DNA from 3 places in the Shewanella septentrionalis genome. Region 1 is predicted to be linked to each of the others. Evidence: predicted binding sites of a transcription regulator. Region 1 holds the regulator's gene; each other region holds the start of a gene.

What was found. The regulator sigma-54, encoded in region 1, starts transcription at its own class of promoters, with help from an activator protein. The targets are predictions, from matches to a motif close to GTTGGCACGNNNNTNGNNT.
Region 2: the regulator sigma-54 is predicted to act here: its motif matches at 1,454-1,472, upstream of flgA (flagellar basal body P-ring formation chaperone FlgA).
Region 3: the regulator sigma-54 is predicted to act here: its motif matches at 2,608-2,626, upstream of NE536_RS06450 (DUF1328 domain-containing protein).

Annotation. Positions count from the first base shown of each region.
Region 1 is NZ_JAMTCC010000011.1:47,616-51,852, forward strand. It holds gene NE536_RS08155 (HPr family phosphocarrier protein) at 1-96, opposite strand, end outside; gene rapZ (RNase adapter RapZ) at 83-937, opposite strand; gene ptsN (PTS IIA-like nitrogen regulatory protein PtsN) at 934-1,377, opposite strand; gene hpf (ribosome hibernation promoting factor) at 1,380-1,667, opposite strand; gene NE536_RS08175 (RNA polymerase factor sigma-54) at 1,696-3,174, opposite strand; gene lptB (LPS export ABC transporter ATP-binding protein) at 3,282-4,013, opposite strand; gene lptA (lipopolysaccharide transport periplasmic protein LptA) at 4,010-4,237, opposite strand, start outside.
Region 2 is NZ_JAMTCC010000001.1:163,237-167,473, forward strand. It holds gene NE536_RS00745 (CheR family methyltransferase) at 1-383, opposite strand, end outside; gene NE536_RS00750 (chemotaxis protein CheV) at 483-1,403, opposite strand; gene flgA (flagellar basal body P-ring formation chaperone FlgA) at 1,609-2,316, shown strand; gene flgM (flagellar biosynthesis anti-sigma factor FlgM) at 2,392-2,715, shown strand; gene NE536_RS00765 (flagella synthesis protein FlgN) at 2,718-3,143, shown strand; gene NE536_RS00770 (LPP20 family lipoprotein) at 3,286-3,735, opposite strand; gene NE536_RS00775 (FlgO family outer membrane protein) at 3,732-4,237, opposite strand, start outside.
Region 3 is NZ_JAMTCC010000008.1:126,120-130,356, reverse strand. It holds gene NE536_RS06465 (hypothetical protein) at 1-290, shown strand, start outside; gene NE536_RS06460 (diacylglycerol kinase family protein) at 283-1,989, opposite strand; gene NE536_RS06455 (hypothetical protein) at 2,132-2,326, opposite strand; gene NE536_RS06450 (DUF1328 domain-containing protein) at 2,350-2,526, opposite strand; gene NE536_RS06445 (NACHT domain-containing protein) at 3,056-4,237, opposite strand, start outside.

The DNA.
Region 1 (4,237 bases):
ATCAAACTCGGATGCCAGTACCACCAACTTAGTGGCGGCACGGGCATGTAATCCCAGTTTGTTACAGATGGTGATCTGACGTTCAAGCTTTGGCATTATTCAGCTCTCGATGGCGGGCATAAACTTTATGTTTACCGTTACTAAAGCGTTTAGCCAATTGCTCTGCGACGTAAACCGATCTGTGTTGTCCACCCGTGCAGCCAATCGCTACAGTTAAATAACTGCGATTGTTGCGCTCGAGATGCGGCAGCCAAGTTTCCAGTAAATTTTCGATTTGCCAGATGAACTTATTCACGAGTGGTTGACGATTTAAGAACTCAGCCACGGGCTCATCTAAGCCTGTCAATGGACGCAGCGCCAGTTCCCAGTGTGGGTTAGGCAGAAAGCGTACATCAAACATAAAGTCGGCTTCGGTTGGCATACCGTGCTTAAAGCCAAAGGACTCGAAGTTAATCACTAACTCTTTATCGACGCTGCCGAGCAGAATTTGTCTCACTTGATCGCTTAAATCATAGATATTCAAATTCGACGTATCTATGTAGTGATCGACCAGTTTTGACATAGGCTCGAGCAGTTTCCCTTCCAGCTTTATCGCTTCTTGCAAAGAGACTTGGCTCTTCGACAAAGGATGCAAACGGCGGGTCTCGCTGTAACGCTTAAGCAGAATTTTATCGCTGGAATTGAGGAAGAAGCTGGTTAACTCAGTATCAGGAGGCAGGCTCGCGAGTTGCTTCACTAAGACTTTATCCTGCTCAGGCATGTTACGCACGTCGACACTGATGGCGACGAGATCGTTACTGCCTTTGAGTTGCTCAAGCAAAGTGCCGATTAAGGGCAAGGGAAGGTTATCGACACAATAATAGCCGAGATCTTCGAGTACCCTTAGGGCGACAGATTTGCCTGAGCCTGAGCGGCCCGACACTATGACCAGTTTCATCCAGTGATTACCTGATAGAGTTCCGTTTCATCATGCGTCTTGCGTAATTGCTTTAATATTTGCTTGTCGCTCAGCTTTTCGGCCATGCAAGACAAGGTACTTAAGTGTTGCTGACATTGGTCAGCAGGCACCAGTAGTGCAAATAAAATATCAACAGGTTGCTTATCGATAGCATCGAATGCTATCGGCTCTTCACACTTAATGAGTATGGCAATGGGCTGATCTATATCGGCTAGTCGACCATGTGGAATGGCGATGCCGTTACCTATACCTGTGCTCCCCATCTTTTCGCGCGCCACTAGGCTTTCGAATATCTCTTGAGATGAGAGGGTCGGGTACTGGGCAGCGACTAAGTCGCTGATGAGTTCCAGTACCTTTTTCTTGCTGCCCGGAGTGGCGCAGGTAGTGCACTCCGGCCGCAGTATGGTACAAAGTTCCATTATTAGTGTTTTGTTAACTTCTCTTTGTGTTTAATAACCTGACGATCAAGCTTGTCAATCAGGGCGTCTATAGCGGCATACATGTCAGCATGCTCTGAAGTAGCAAAAACTTCACCACCGATAAGATTTATTCTCGCTTCGGCAATCTGTTGCATTTTCTCGACATTGAGCACAACGTGCACATTATTGATCTGTTCGAAATGGCGTTCAAGTTTTGAAAACTTTTCTTCTACATATGCGCGTAACGATTCGGTAATTTCGACATGGTGTCCACTCAGGTTTATTTGCATAGAAACGTCCTCCGATATCCACTGTAGGTTATAAACTTTTACGCTGATTAGAAGGCGGAATGAGCATAGCCTCTCGGTACTTCGCAATGGTTCTGCGGGCTACGTTGATCCCTTGTTCTGCCAGAAGTTGTGCCATCTTACTGTCGCTTAATGGTTTTTTCTGGTTTTCCGCTGCAACCAGTTTCTTAATGAAGGCTCTGATTGCTGTGGATGAGCACTCCCCACCATCGTCAGTTCCGACGTGGCTAGAGAAGAAGTATTTTAGTTCAAAAAGTCCCTTAGGGGTATGCATGTATTTCTGTGTCGTCACCCTTGAGATGGTCGACTCATGCATTTCTACCGCTTCGGCAATATCGTTCAGCACCATAGGTTTCATGGCTTCTTCACCGTATTCAAAGAAACCTTGCTGATATTGGACGATACAGTTCGCCACCTTCAACAGGGTATCATTACGGCTCTCTAAACTCTTGATAAACCATTTAGCCTCTTGCAGATGACCACGAATAAATTGGCTATCGGCTTGGCTTTTAGTGCTGCGCGCCATCGAGGCATAATGTTGGTTTACATTGATTTTTGGCATGCAGTCAGGATTCAGCTCAACCACCCAGCGGCCATTTTTCTTCGACACAGACACATCTGGGATGACGTATTCGTCATCGTTGGGCGTAATCAATAAACCTGGGCGAGGATTGAGGGTTTGGATAAGCGCGATGCCGTCTCTTAACTCATCCTCTTTTAATTTAGTCTTACGCATCAACAATCTAAAATCGCGGGCGGCGATCAGATCTAAATGATCTTTGATCAGCATGCGGGCGTTTTCTAGGTTGGGCGTATCAGCGGCGAAATGCGACAGTTGGATCAACAGGCACTCGCTTAAATCGCGGGCGGCAACACCAATGGGATCAAAATGTTGAATGCGCTTGAGTACGGCTTCTACTTCGTCGAGCTCAACCTCAGAATTGCCCATGGCTTCGAGGATTTCGTCAGTGCTTTGGGTGAGATAGCCTTGATCGTCGATGGCATCAATAATGGCGGTGGCAATGGCTAAATCGGTTTCAGAAAACGGCGTGAGGTTTTTTTGCCATTCTAAGTGTTCATACAAGCCTTCACTGGTCTCACCTTGGAAGGGCATATCGTCTTCACGACTGCCACCGGGGCCAGAATTAGGAGAGGCGGTGAACACTTCATCCCATGTGGTGTCCATGGGGAGTTCGTCGGGCATGGACTCTTTCGTGAGCGACTCTGCCGTATCTATGGTGGAGCTGTCTTTTTCTGGCGGCAGGGTGCTAGATTCACTGAAATCCGTATCGGATAGCGTTTGGTTTACAGGGTCTTTAGTGGCGTCGAATTGATCCTCTTCCAGCTCGAGAAGGGGATTAGAATCTAAGGCTTGCTGGATCTCTTGCTGCAGTTCTAATGACGACAGTTGCAACAGACGGATGGCCTGTTGTAATTGTGGCGTCATGGTTAACTGTTGACCCAGTTTGAGCTGGAGTGACGCTTTCATGTTACCGCTGATCCCTACGTTATTATTGTTGGATGAGGTCGCTTGTTATCATCTTGAGTGGAGTCCAATGGTGGCATAAATTGCCTGCATTGGCTCCGCTTGATTAACTATAGCCTGAATTGTTCACCTAAGTACACAGCCCTAACTTGCTGATTGTCTAAGATCTCTGCGGGTGTTCCTTCGGCAATCAAGTTTCCGTGACTCACGATATAGGCATGTTCACACACATCTAATGTCTCACGGACATTGTGGTCTGTGATCAACACGCCAAGGCCACGACTTTTGAGCTGTTCGATAATCTTTTTAATGTCGATAACCGAAATCGGATCGACACCAGCAAAGGGTTCATCGAGCAAAATGAACTTAGGATTTGCTGCTAACGCCCGCGCAATTTCGACACGGCGACGTTCACCGCCCGACAATGACATGCCTTGGCTGTCACGGATGTGGGTGATGTGGAACTCTTCAAGCAGATGCTCTAGCTCTTCTTCCCTTTGCTCTTTTTTTAGTTCTTTACGCGTTTGCAGCACGGCCATGATGTTGTCATGGACGGTCAGTTTACGAAAGATACTGGCTTCCTGTGGCAAGTAACCTATGCCTTTGCGGGCGCGCAGGTGCATAGGATCTGCGGTTAAATCATCATCGTCGATAAAGATGTGGCCTTTATCGCTCTTAACCAGACCGACGACCATGTAAAAGGTGGTAGTTTTACCCGCGCCGTTCGGGCCGAGCAGTCCAACAACTTGACCTGTCTTTACCGTTAGACTGACGTCTTTAACCACTTGGCGACTCTTATAACTCTTCGCCAGATTTTGTGCTCTTAGGGTGATTTGGGTCATTTAGAGTCCTGCTTTTTCACAGGTTTATCCGCTGGCGCGTCTGGTTTGGCATCATCTTGATAGCTTTCAGGCTGAATAATAGTGATCACGCGATCGTCACCACTACCTGTGCTTTCTGCAATCAATTTTTGCTGGATGATGTTATAGCGGATCACATTACCCGTCACTTGGCTACCTGCTTGATCTAACGAAGCTTGGCCTTTCAGTGTCAGGGTACGGCTTGC
Region 2 (4,237 bases), on a different contig from region 1:
AGAATCGTCATCGCCAATGAATAGGGTTCTTGCCCAGACGAACACGCGGCCGACCAAATCTTAAGTGGACGACCTAAACGACTATACTCAGGTAACAAAACGTTATGCAATAACTCAAATGGATAACGATCACGAAACCAAAGGGTTTCATTGGTCGTCATAGCATCGATCACTTCAGCCCGAAGCGCACGTTCCGTTGGCTTCATCGAATGCTTAACCACATCGGATAAGGATGGCAGGTTATATTTCCCCATCAGAGGAGCTAGACGACTGCGCACCAGATATTGCTTATTTTCACCCAGTACGATGCCGCTGTGTTGTTCTAAGAACAACCTAAATTGATTATATTCAGCTTCAGCGAGTGATTTATTTGGCACATTCACATCCTAAATCCTATAGCAAGCACCAAAATCAGTGCGAAACCATCATGTTATAAAGTCGAGATTATAGCGTAAAGCGTATCTAGGTACTAACTACTGCACTTACAAACTTAAGTGTTTATTCACGGCAGCAGCCAGTTCGTCGGGATTAAACTTAGCGATAAAGTCATTGGCCCCCACTTTTTGAACCATTGCCTGATTGAATACACCACTTAACGACGTATGCAGTACCACTTTAATATGCTTGAGCTTAGGATCGTCTCGGATCTCAGCGGTCAGGGTATAACCATCCATTTCAGGCATCTCAATATCTGAGATAATGAGAGGGATTTCATCGGCAACATTGTCCATTTCTTTGGCGATTTCTTTAAGCTTATCTAATGCTTCTCGACCATCTTTTGCGGTATCAATTTGTAAGTTCAATGACTCGAGTGAACGAATAATTTGCTTACGCGCCACGGCAGAATCATCGATAACCATAATATGGTAATGCTGGGTTCTGTCGAGGGTCAGCTTTTCATTGGCTTCTTCACTGATAGCGGTTTTAACCGGTGAAATCTCATCTAAGATTTTTTCTACGTCGAGAATTTCAACCAATTCACCTTCAATCTCAGTTACAGCCGTCAGATAAGAATAACGACCGGCACCTTGCGGCGGAGGCATAATCGCTTCCCAATTCATGTTGATAATCCGCTCAACAGAACTGACCAAGAAACCTTGAACACTGCGGTTATATTCAGAAATAATGATGAAACAGTTTTCAGTACTCGCTAAAGGTCTACCACCTGTTGCCGCACTCAGATCAATAACTGAAATAGTCGTACCGCGAATATGCGCGACACCTTTAACATAAGGATTAAGTTTAGGCAAAGTTGTCAGTGGCGGGCACTGCAGTACTTCTTTCACCTTAAACACGTTAATCCCAAACCGTTGACGACCGTTTAATTTAAAAAGCAGCAATTCTAAACGGTTTTGACCAACGAGCTGGGTTCGTTTGTTGACTGAATCAAGAATACTCGACATAACTCTGCCTTGTTGTTCTGTTTATGTACGGCCCTATGACTCGTTTGAGTATAGGCATATTAATTGCTTACGTCTTATCTATCGATAAACATAGTCGAAACTGAGTCAATCTTCTGACAGTGATGCAAAATATTATTACAGTGGTCAGCTTCGAACTTGATAAAAGTATAGGTGCATTCTGGCGTTACAAGCTAGTCTCTTCATTATGAAAGTAAATTTAGTCTGTTTTTTTAGTGTTTTCGCCCTCTTCATGCCCGCTTTTGCGAGTGCAGAGCCTATTGTTCCCACCGTATCGGCCATCTCAGAATTAGCTAAAGCGCTTATTTCAGAAAAGATATCCGTGCCAGCGAATGCCAAAGTCGATATTTCGCCGCAAATAGTTGACGCAAGAATGCTGCCGTCACTATGTTCGTCGCCAATTCAGGTTGAATTGGCTAGTGACAGGGAAATTAGCCGTAATAACACCCTAAAAGTCAGCTGCAATACGCAAGAGCTCGCTTACCCTTGGCAGATTTATATCTCGGTTAGAGTGGATATTTTATTCCCCGTTGTTGTCACAACTGAAACCTTAGCGCCTGGCGAACTCATCTCCCCTAGCCAAGTTGAAATCCGTTACATTGAGCAAAATAGTTTACGAGGCGCTGAATTTGATGACCCAAGTAAATTAGCTGGTGTGCGAGTCAAACGACGCGTCTCGAAGGATTATCCTATATTGAGCAATAACTTATGCTTTGTGTGTAAAAACGACTCGGTATCTATTTATGTTCGTTCTAACTCCTTCGAGCTCAAAACTGCGGGCGAAGCCCTACAGGATGGCAATAAAGGCGATCGGATCAGAGTTAAAAATAGCAGTTCAAACAAAGAACTAGATGCTATAGTCACGGGCATTGGCGAAGTTGAAGTAAGAATGTAAAATAATCTAAAGCTTTTTTATAAGCTGCCGATACCCCAGTTAAGAAATCCCGTACACACGACGCTGGAGCCGAAAATGGCAATTGATATTAGCAAACTCAACACTGCAACGACCACACAAGTTCGTTCAGGTGCAACTAAAACTAGCAGCGATCAATCTGCTCAAGTTGCCACAAAATCGACAACACCACAAAGAAGCGACTCAGTGGTGATTACAGCGCAAGCGCAACAACTTCAAGGAGCTCAGACTAAAATGGCGAGCCTTCCTGAAGTTGATCAAAAGAAAGTGGCCGAAATTAAACAGGCTATCGCCGAAGGCCGCTATAAAATTGACCCTGAAAAGTTGGCTGCCAATATTGCAAGTTTTGAAGCCGAACTTAATGACTTGAATAAAGAGTAACTATGACTGAAATAGCTAAACTGGTAGATCTACAACACGCCCATTTGGCTGTTCTTAAGCAAATCATACTCAAGGAAAAAGGCGCTTTGGTTGACCAAAACGCCGATTTACTGCTTTCTCTTGCTAACGAAAAATCACAATGTCTGAAAGAACTCAAGACTAATGACGATATTCTGGCAAACCACACTGATAAGTCTCAACTCACTCAGCAAAGTGAACTCGTGCATAAAATGGCCGTTGTCAAAGACGCATTAACTGAATGCAAAGAACTGAACGATCAAAATGCCAGTTTAATTGAGATGAATTTAGCCAGCCTGAATCGCTTCGCTCAAGCTTTACAAGCTAGCAGAAACGCCTCCAGCCTTACGTATAACGATAAAGGCAAGACCTCAACTATCTCAAGTTTAGGCAATGATTTAAAGGCCTAACAGGCGCATCAATTTCCACTCTGTATTTCCCGCGTCTAAGCTCTGCTTTGATTAAAGATTAGACTTTGATACTTGTGCAGAAAAAGAAAAGCCGCATAACTACTCGCATAGTACGCGGCTCAATAGAGTCATGTAGAAATGACTAGAAATACGTGACTTCTTTCACTCGCTGTGGACGACTCTGTTGTTGATACAGCGCCCATACCTGTGAAAAATCCAGTTCTAACTCAGTGACATAATGATCGCCAGCTGGATAACTCTTAACGACCCGCGCCCCACGGATCACACCAGACACCGACGCTTTAACATTATCGTCCGTCAACATCCAATCACTGACACTGCTGTTTGCCGTTATTTTCTGCCCATAAACTTGTTCTGCTAATTCACGATAGGCCACAATTTTTGATGCTTGCATGGCCATCAACACTCTTTGTGATTGCTCTTTAGCCGGTTGAGTCGCTAAGGGCGCATATCCTATGGCCGTTAACTTAGGAAAACTCGGCGGCGGCACATCTTCCCATTGCACATATCTATCTTTAGCAGCGCAGCCAGTTAGCATTAGCGCCGCAATAACTAAAAAGTAGCGTTTCATTTTCCATCTCCTAAAACACGGACTTCATTCATGCCTGGACTCGCCTGACGATATAAGATGCCATTTTGTGACACAATTTGCTCCGAAGGCTGCATGTAGTTTGCCAACTCTTTTTGAGTCACAAAAGTTTGAGAGGCCGATACCACACGATTGTTACTTATGTTCACAATCCGAGTATTGATCGCCATACCATTGGTAACGGGGCTCATAGTCGATACAACAAGATGCTCAACGGGAAGATTTTTCGACAATTGTTGCCAATCTCGCGTCAAAATAAAATCCCCATTAGCCGTCACTCTCAAGCCATCAGCTAAATTTAAATCCACTACATTAAACTGAAAGCTATGGAGCGACGTCATTAATCCTTGCTGTAACTGCTGCGCCAACGCATTTGTGCCATTCATGTCACCCACTAATACTGGGGTTGCGACAACAATTGGTTGATCAGAACGCAGAGCATCATTTTGCTTAACGAGCTCTGTCACAATTCGCTGTGCTAAAT
Region 3 (4,237 bases), on a different contig from region 1:
ACCAGCTCGACCGTAACCGCCAAGCGGAAGATACGGTAGATCACTATCTCGCTTATTTACAAGTGCAGCAGCCTAAAGGGAGTCAACTGAAATTGGCTAACAGCACTGACAAGCAGGAATTACAGCAAGTTTTGCAGCAATGCGCGCAAGCGATAGGCTGTAAGTTTCAGGATTTTAGCAATAGTCCTCAAAAATCCCACCCCAAAGTGAGTGAATTTAATTTTATGCGAGTGCTTATTGCGCTTGTTGTTTTTATCTTAATAAACATCGCGATAGTGTCATTTATATGATTTTTGGGTCGATAGCATTTTCAGTCGATTCTTGATAAGGCACAAATACCTTAAGGGATGCGGGTTGGACTTCAATGGTGAGATCCGCGGGTTCAAAGATTTCGCCATCAATCACATATTTACACTTGGGCTGACTGCTAATGTTCACTTTTTTCGCATGGGCGTGGTGGACCTTGGTCGCGCTAGATGGCGTACCAGGTCGCTTTGAATGCGTGTCTTTATTGCCTTCCTTTACCCATCCAGCAATGGCTAATTCTGCTAGGCTAAGGAGCTTGTCTGTCGGCTCACTGCCGGCATCTAGCCAGGTAATATCGAGCAGGCCATCTGTCATGTTTGGCTCGCCATCGCCCTGTGCTAATACGCTGGTAAACGGGGCGGCATTGGCAACAATGAGGCTATGGGTGGTCAATGTTGTGGGCTCGGCATCATCTAAGCTGAGCTGTATGGTTAAAGTGACATCGGCATTGACGGCGCGCCATAAACCATCGAGGTAGGCAAACTGGCCGAGGGCATTTTTACGTTCACGGTTGGCTGATTCAATCATCTGCTGTTCAAAGCCAATCCCCACAAGTAACAAGACTAGTTGTTCATTACAACGAGCCGTATCTATGGCTTGGTAATGCCTTTGGATAATATTGTCCAGCGCCTGAGAGACAGGAATGAGCTTACTGCTTAAACCAAATAGCGCATGGCTGAGGGCGTTAGTGGTGCCTAAGGGAATGATCCCTAAGGCGATGTCGGTGTTCACTATTTCCGATGCCACCTCTGTCACTGTGCCATCGCCGCCACAGGCAATAATGATATCTGCGCCGCTACTGCGGGCTTTTTTGGCGAAGGTGTTTGCGCTGATATTTTCGCTGGTGAGTTTTAACGTTAGCTCAAAATAGGCTTTTAGTTCGTCTTGGATTTGCTCACCATATTGTTGCCATTTTCCGCCACCAGAGACAGGATTGGCGATAATCCACGCCACTTTATGGATGTTGATTTTGCCTTGCTTGAGCATGTGTTCAAGGGCGCGTAATTGCCATTTGTTTAAGCCCGCGGTTTTGCGGACTTGCTTTATCTGCTGCAATACTTCGGCGAAGTTGCGCTGTTTATCTTTACAGACTAAATAGGCGGCGAGTACCAGTACTGAGCGGCCGCGCCCCATAGCACAGTGGATCAGCACCTGTTTATTGGCGCGCACTTGGCGATGCAACCAGTTAACGGCTTGATTGAGCTGGGCACTGGTCGGCACGCTATGGTCGAGGATGGGAATGTTCAAATACTCGATATGATCTTCAAACTGCGACCAATCTAAGCCATCAAATTCGGCGGTCACATCAAGAATGGCGGTGATCTTATTGGCTTTGATTTTCTCCAGATCCGCAGAAAATAATCGGCAGCCGAGATACAACTGCTCATCTATCTTTTGCATCGACGGCACAGAGTCGCGTTTTCTGGCCCAATGATTATACAGCCGACAGCCCAATAAAAACGGAATAAAGCCCCAGCGAATATACCAAGGGATAGTGCCATCTTGGCGCTTTCTAAAAATGCTGGCGAGATTAAACCAGTAGGCTGAACCGACTAAAAATAGCGACAGGCTTGTCCAAGCCCAAATAAAGGTGAGCAGGGGAGACGTACCCGTTACTGCAAAATAGGCGAGTAACACGGCACTCATAAAGTAGAAATATTTGATGTGGATTTTGCTTAGCATACGCGCCCTCCAATGCTGTTTTTGATTTAACCGCTGCATGTTGAGCGGCTGACTGAATCGGTGAATCGCGTTGTTAACATTAGATCAAAAGGGTGGCAGTAGATATGTCTATTGCCACCCTCAAGTTAGGTTAAAGGCCAGATTAGCACTTAGTATCTTTAGCCTTAACGCCTTCTTTAACTTCTTCACAGGCATCTTCAATGGCATTACCTGCATCAGTCATCACTTCATCAATTTTTTCGCCGGCATCTTCGGCTTTGTTATCACTACAGGCGGTTAAACCTAAAGCGAGCAGTAATGCCAGTGAAGCGCTTGTCATCAGAGTAAATGGTTTCATATACATCTCCTTTTCTAAAAAAATTAAAGTCGCGGTGACTTACCCTTGAGGGCATTAATCAGCAGTGAAATTACGAGTAACACAATAAATAAGAAGAAAATAATTTTTGCGATTCCCGCTGCCGCGCCAGCGATACCCGTAAATCCAAACAGTCCGGCAATAACAGCGACAACTAGAAATACTAATGTCCAACCTAACATAATAACCTCCTGCCCTTGTCTTAATCCTTCGCATGACCGTTTGTGTCATTTGTAAGGTAACGGCTAATGGTTATTTCTAGATTGCGAACATAATGCCAACTTTGTTTATTTTAATTAAAGTATTGATTTTAAATAAAATTTAAAGAATTAGTTTTAAGCGGATACGAATGTGCGAAGCGTGGAATAGGCAATTTTTACCTAAGCTTCGGTAAGAGTTTCAGCCTAATACGTTGAATCAAAGACTGTGAGCTGATGTCGTTCATAAGTAAAGACAAATAAAAGCCGACACTGTTAATTCGTGAATCAATTAATTCATTAATCAGTGTCGGCTTGAGTATCCATTGGCTTTTTTAACGCTAAGCAATTGCTGTGGTTAAAAACGCGTGGCACTTAATGATTGCAGTCATCAACACCTCCCTGTTTTGATGGGCCACCAGCGAGTGTGCCAGATGCGAGCGAGTGCAGCGGTGCAAATCGGATGGTGTCATGGTTTGCTAATATATTTAAATTAATCAGTAGGTTATATCCGTCAATCAAGATGGGCTTTGATGTGCTTGGGTAAGCTTTCTAGGCTTGCCGCATTCAGTTGTTTACACCCAATGGCTATCACCTTTTTTAGCTTTGGCAGCTTGGCCAGAGGCGCTAAATTGGTCACTTGGGTGTGTGATATATTAAGTTCTATTAGTCTTGTCAATTTTTTCAATGGCGTTAGGTCTGTGATAGAAGTGTTGGCTACCTCTAAATCCCACAATTTAGGCATGTTGGCCAACGGGGTTAAGTCCGAGACCTGAGAGTTATTTAGCCAAAGCAGTGTCAGCTCCGTTAATTTCGCAAGCGGCGTCAAATCTGCTACATCTGTATTATTGCATCCGAGAAAATAAATTTGAGTTAAGTTGGTTAGTGGTGATAAATCTGACACTTTTGTTCCATTGATCATAAGAGTCTTTAGTATTAGCAGTTCCGCCAATGGCGTTAACTCGACCACTTGGGCGTAGTTCATATAAATAGTTGTTAGTTTTGATAGCCCTGTTAGCGGCGTTAAATCAGATACGGCTGTGTTTGAGAAAGATAGGCTTCTAAGCTCGGTAAGCTGGGTTACCGGAGCTAAGTCAGATACGGGCGTATTATCAAATTCTAGCATTTCCAGCTGTTTGCAATCTTTCAATGGCTGCAAGGTGTTCACTTGGGTATGGCTTAAATTCAACTGCCTTAAATTGGACCAAAGTTTGAGCGGCCGCAAATCGGCCGATCGCACGCCACTTAAATTAAGACTCGCTGCATTCTCATGTCCACAACGTGCAAAAGCTGCCGCTATCGCTTTGCGGCTCAAACTCTCTTCGTTATCATAATCGCGGCAAAGCTCGGGCCACAGGCTATAGATGGATGCTGAACCATCAAACTGTCCTTCGGTGAAATTATGTATCCACAGCACTGTGATTTGCTGCTGGCGGTAGTTGGGGGAGAGCTTAACGGCAGGGTTGAGGATGATTTTACTCAGCAGATGCAGCGCATGATCCACTTTGTCTCTAAATTTGTCATTTTTGTTGGGGAATTTTTCAGCAAGCTGCTCAATAGTACCAAACAGCTTGTCGATAAATTGGCTGTGTTGCTGACGGCTGTTGCCATTTTGGGAATAGTCTTCAAATACCAGTTGCCAGCATTCGAACCAGCTTTGGCTATTACAACTTAAGGTCAGGGAGTCGACCAATTT